2 regions of the Vibrio vulnificus NBRC 15645 genome follow, and region 1 is predicted to be linked to the other one. Evidence: predicted binding sites of a transcription regulator. Region 1 holds the regulator's gene; the other holds the start of a gene.
What was found. The regulator PurR, encoded in region 1, represses purine synthesis genes. The targets are predictions, from matches to a motif close to TNANGNAAACGTTTNCNTNA.
Positions count from the first base shown of each region.

Region 2: a site for PurR is predicted at 1,513-1,532, ahead of folD (bifunctional methylenetetrahydrofolate dehydrogenase/methenyltetrahydrofolate cyclohydrolase FolD). Genes of this name have one in related genera too.

Region 1 is NZ_CP012881.1:2,613,164-2,615,565, forward strand. Features, by position in the region: gene AOT11_RS12115 (TfoX/Sxy family DNA transformation protein) at 1-303, opposite strand, end outside; cyclic di-GMP riboswitch class I at 419-507, opposite strand; gene purR (HTH-type transcriptional repressor PurR) at 704-1,708, opposite strand; gene torD (molecular chaperone TorD) at 2,019-2,402, opposite strand, start outside.
Region 2 is NZ_CP012881.1:2,500,250-2,502,651, reverse strand. Features, by position in the region: gene AOT11_RS11675 (SAVED domain-containing protein) at 1-324, shown strand, start outside; gene AOT11_RS11670 (competence protein CoiA family protein) at 336-1,124, shown strand; tRNA gene AOT11_RS11665 (tRNA-Arg) at 1,322-1,398, opposite strand; gene folD (bifunctional methylenetetrahydrofolate dehydrogenase/methenyltetrahydrofolate cyclohydrolase FolD) at 1,601-2,402, shown strand, end outside.

The sequences.
Region 1 (2,402 bases):
GGCCAATGCACGTTTGGCTAAAGCGAGTAGTGCATTTTGGTCTTGCCATAGCGCGTCTGAAATCGCGTAGTACTTAGTGACAACAGGAAACCCACGCTTAGTATAAACGTATGGTTTGAGCCCTTGCTTTTCAAAAAGTAATGTTGATTTTTGATCTGCGCGAATATGAAGCTGGTCTTTCACCACAAGTGCGAACATGGTCTCATCTGCAAAAAGGCCGAATCCGCCAAACATTGAGCGAGATTTTATCGCACCAAGTTGCTCAAAAAGCTTCATTGAATCTTTGAGTATCGGTTTATCCATGATGTGTTATCTCGGTGTAATTACTATTACGCCACCAAATCAGGTCCGAGAGATTAGCAAACCAATGCAAATACAATGTCATTAATGGGTAAACTTGTTGTTATGCATTTTTGCCATCGGTAACCCCGCTACCTACCAAAAAACGTCTGGTTTAGGCCGGAGGCTTTGCGTCCCACTTTTTCAAATGGTTTGCCCTGTGCGTGACACTAGAAGGATACGATTTCTATTGGAGTAACATCACATTTTCAAATAAAAAATGTGACATTGGTTCAAATAATAGTTGCAGTTAAGTGAATGAATACTCGATTTTAAGAACTTAACAGAATTTGACTTAACAAATCACTTACTAAGAATGAAAAAAAAGCATCCAGATTTGGATGCTTTAGAATATTAGTCTTAACTAATTGATTTTTTTAACGGTATCACGAACCACTAACTCGGGATGCATTTCAAACACGCGTTTGTCATGCTCTTTGTCCTTAATACGTTCGAGAAGGATCTCAAATGCATTTTTACCAACACGGCGTTTTGGCTGGTGGATGGTTGTTAGCGGTGGTGAGAAGTATTCCGCCAACTCAATATTATCGTAGCCGATCACAGAGATGTCTTCAGGAATGCGAAGGCCTAACTGTTGAAGGCGGCTCATCAAACCCAGTGCCATGGTGTCGTTGAAGCAGAAGACCGCCGTTGGGCGATCTTGCCACGACGCGATCTTGTCAGCAGCCATCACAGCCGTATCACATTCAAAGTTTCCTTCAAGGATCCACTCGTTGTTAACGGTAATATTGGCTTCCTTCATCGCGCGTTTAAAGCCTTGGATGCGCTCTTGGCACGCGGCTTTTTCAAAGTGACCACTTAAACACGCAATTTTTGTATGACCATTTTCAATCAAGTACTTAGTGGCCAAGTAGCCACCTTCCTCTGAGTTATCGATAATTTTATCGGCTTGTGAGCTGATTGGACCCCAGTCCATAATCACTTTAGGAATATCTGCATGCTTATCAAGCATTTCGCGTAGTTCTTCAGTGAGGTCTGAACACATCACCAAAATGCCATCTACGCGTTTTTCCGCAAGCATACGAATGTAATCACGTTGCTTCTCGTAGATACCGCCGGTATTACAAAGAATTAGCGTATAACCTTGGCGGTAACAGTAGCTTTCTACGCCATCAATCACTTCAGAAAAGAACAAATTGGTAGATTGAGTGACCAGCATACCAATAGTACGAGTTGTGTTGCACTTTAGGCTACGCGCTACTGCGCTAGGCGCGTAGTTGAGCTCGTCAACCGCTTTCATGACTTTTTCTTGAGTGGCTTCTGCAACAAAACGCGTTTTGTTGATTACGTGCGACACTGTGGTCGTGGATACTCCAGCGAGACGCGCGACATCTTTAATTGTGGCCATAGGTATTGTCCTGTCTAAGGTTGCATTTTGAATCTACGATTCTTTGTTGCAACACAGTTTGCTACCTTTCTCCGAATTCGCTTTGTAAGGAAGACACACTAGAAAAGCAGCAGCTTAGCTTTAAATAAACACAAAAACCGCTGTATTTCAGCGGTTTGCATTAAAATCATATTTTATCGATTGCGGTCTCAATTCTAGACCGAGACGGCAAGAGTGGCAACCTACTCAAACAGCGAATTGTGTATCCGTGTTCACACTTTAGTGGTTAAAGTGTAACCGAGTGTTTGCTCTATTGATAAGGGCGTAATTATTATCCAACTAAATAGTCGCTGTCCAGCATACAAAACGCAACAAGTAGTTTTATTGCGCTGTTATAGAAGCCAAACTCATCATATTGTGCTGCTCGTTGAGAGAAGGTAGGTAACCAAGAGAGCAACATTTCTTGAATAAATGTGTTTTGCTCGATGAAAGCATCTTCCATGTGGCGATCTTGTTCAAACTCATTTGAGCGAATGATGAGGTTGCCAAGAAAGTCGAGCATGATCGCTAAGTGATCGGCCGGTTCATTCAGTTGTTGATTGACCTGCACACCATGTTTTTTTAGCCAAGCATCCATTTTTTGTGCCGGCTCGCCATTGAGTAGGCCATCTTTTGTAAGGTAAATTGATGCGTATGGAAGTGCGCCATGTTTTGC
Region 2 (2,402 bases), 110 kb from region 1:
TTGAAACTGAGGGAAAAGCGTTTTGATAATCACTGGTCAAGTAAAAAGCAAAGTCGTTTAGCTTATGATTTGATCCAAGAAGTTAAAAATCTCATGGAAGAAGGCTATAACGATATACACCTCGTATTAGCTTCTCAAAACAGCGTAGCATTCAAATTTGGTCAAGCGTACGACAGACGGAACCTTCCTCACATTACGATTTACCAATACGAAAAAGATAACAAAATCCCTTACCCATGGGGAGTATCAATTACTAACTTACCCCACGCAGAGCCATCTATTAGACTGACCGAGTTTAATGATGACTTAGAGCAAGCCGTATAAGAGGTCTTTATATGTCTTCATTTCAAGTTCTTATGCCTTTCGCTCGCAGTAACAGTTCAAACCGAATAGTGGGGATTGAGCAAGTGGAGCGTGGCGATGATTGCAACTGTCATTGTTTATCATGTGGAACCCCAGTTACTGCGAGGTTGGGAAATATCAACCAATGGCACTTTGCACACCGTACCGATAAAAATACAACAAGTTCTGAGTGTGAATTCTCCCCCGTTACTGCATTGGCTCTGATTATAAGGCAACAGCTCCCAACTCTAGTTAACTTTGATTTAGATGAGTGGGATTTTAATGATGTGCAATGGGAGGTTGAATGTACCAAATTTGGAGTTCAAGTTGATGCATTCACTAAAGACTTAACCTCTAACATATCGGTAGTAATGGATATCCCTTTCGAGAGCAGTCCCCATTTATTACCAGAAGCAGTACCTCACGATATCGACATTATCCTGAGAGTAAATACGCATAAGTTAGCTAACGATCTTTACCCAACTAAAAGTCCTATCAGGCTTCTTAACTCTGAAGGTGTTTTTAGCTACCTTTTAAAGCACTGGGAAGAACTTGTCGAAATGCTTCGTTGGCCTCAGTCAACCATAGAACAACCATGTGAAGATACAGAGGTTGCAGAAAACAGTATAAAGACCAATGATCCTATCTGCCTATGCTGTGGTGAGAAAACAGCAAGATATGGACGAGGGCTTCTTTGTGAAGAGTGTGTTTGGAAAGAGGTTGGTAGCCAATTTAATTCAATCAGTGAGATGGTTGTGTTTTATAGGAAAAACTCTAATTAAATAGATCAATCAGCCTCACAATGGGGCTGATTTGCATTTTTAGTCTCAAATACGTAGCCGCGAGAAGAATGCGAACTTATGTATTCATTACAGATGATTACATTAAGCTTCACGCTTACTTGACTAGTTACTTGACTAAAAATAGCAGAAACGAAAAAGGGCGTAGCAAGTACTAACCTGCTACGCCCCGAAATAAATGGCACGCCCTGTAGGATTCGAACCTACGACCACATCCTTAGAAGGGACGTGCTCTATCCAGCTGAGCTAAGGGCGCGCTACAGGGACAGGATTATACGAGTTCATTTCGGTAAATCAACGGGTTTTCTTAACAAACTGAATCAAATGGCTAAAAAAAGGGCGTCCACATTAAATATGCTTAAAAACGACCCAAAGCAAACGTTTGCGTATAGATATTTATTTGATCATTTGCGACAATACGCGCCAAGTTTTTGCCATTCGTATTCTTAAGGAAAGTCATGACTGCTCAAAATATCGATGGAACTCTCATTTCCCAAACTGTTCGATCCGAAGTCGCTGCTCGCGTAAAAGCTCGTGTAGCTGCGGGATTACGTGCGCCTGGCTTAGCCGTTGTGTTGGTTGGCGAAGATCCAGCGTCTCAAGTTTACGTTGGCAGCAAGCGTCGCGCGTGTGAGGAAGTGGGCTTTGTCTCTAAATCGTTTGATCTTCCCGCTTCTACTTCAGAAGAAGAACTCCTGGCGCTGATCGATGAGCTCAATAATGATGCTGAAATCGACGGTATTCTGGTTCAACTTCCTCTTCCAGCGGGGATCGACAGCACGCACGTTCTAGAAAGCATTCATCCAGAGAAAGATGTGGATGGTTTCCACCCGTACAACGTTGGCCGCTTAGCGCAACGCATCCCTAAACTGCGTTCGTGTACACCAAAAGGCATTATTACGCTGCTTGAGCGTTACAACATCGCACTGCGTGGTAAGCATGCGGTGATCGTGGGTGCATCAAACATTGTTGGCCGCCCAATGACACTCGAACTTCTGCTGGCGGGTTGTACCACAACCACCTGTCACCGCTTCACTAAAGATCTTGAAGGTCATGTTCGCCAAGCTGATGTGCTGGTGGTTGCGGTCGGTAAGCCGAATTTTATTCCTGGTGAATGGGTTAAAGAAGGCGCGATCGTGGTCGATGTCGGCATCAACCGCCTTGAATCGGGTAAGCTGATTGGTGATGTGGAGTATAATAAGGCTCGTGAACGCGCCAGCTTCATTACTCCAGTACCCGGAGGTGTTGGCCCAATGACGG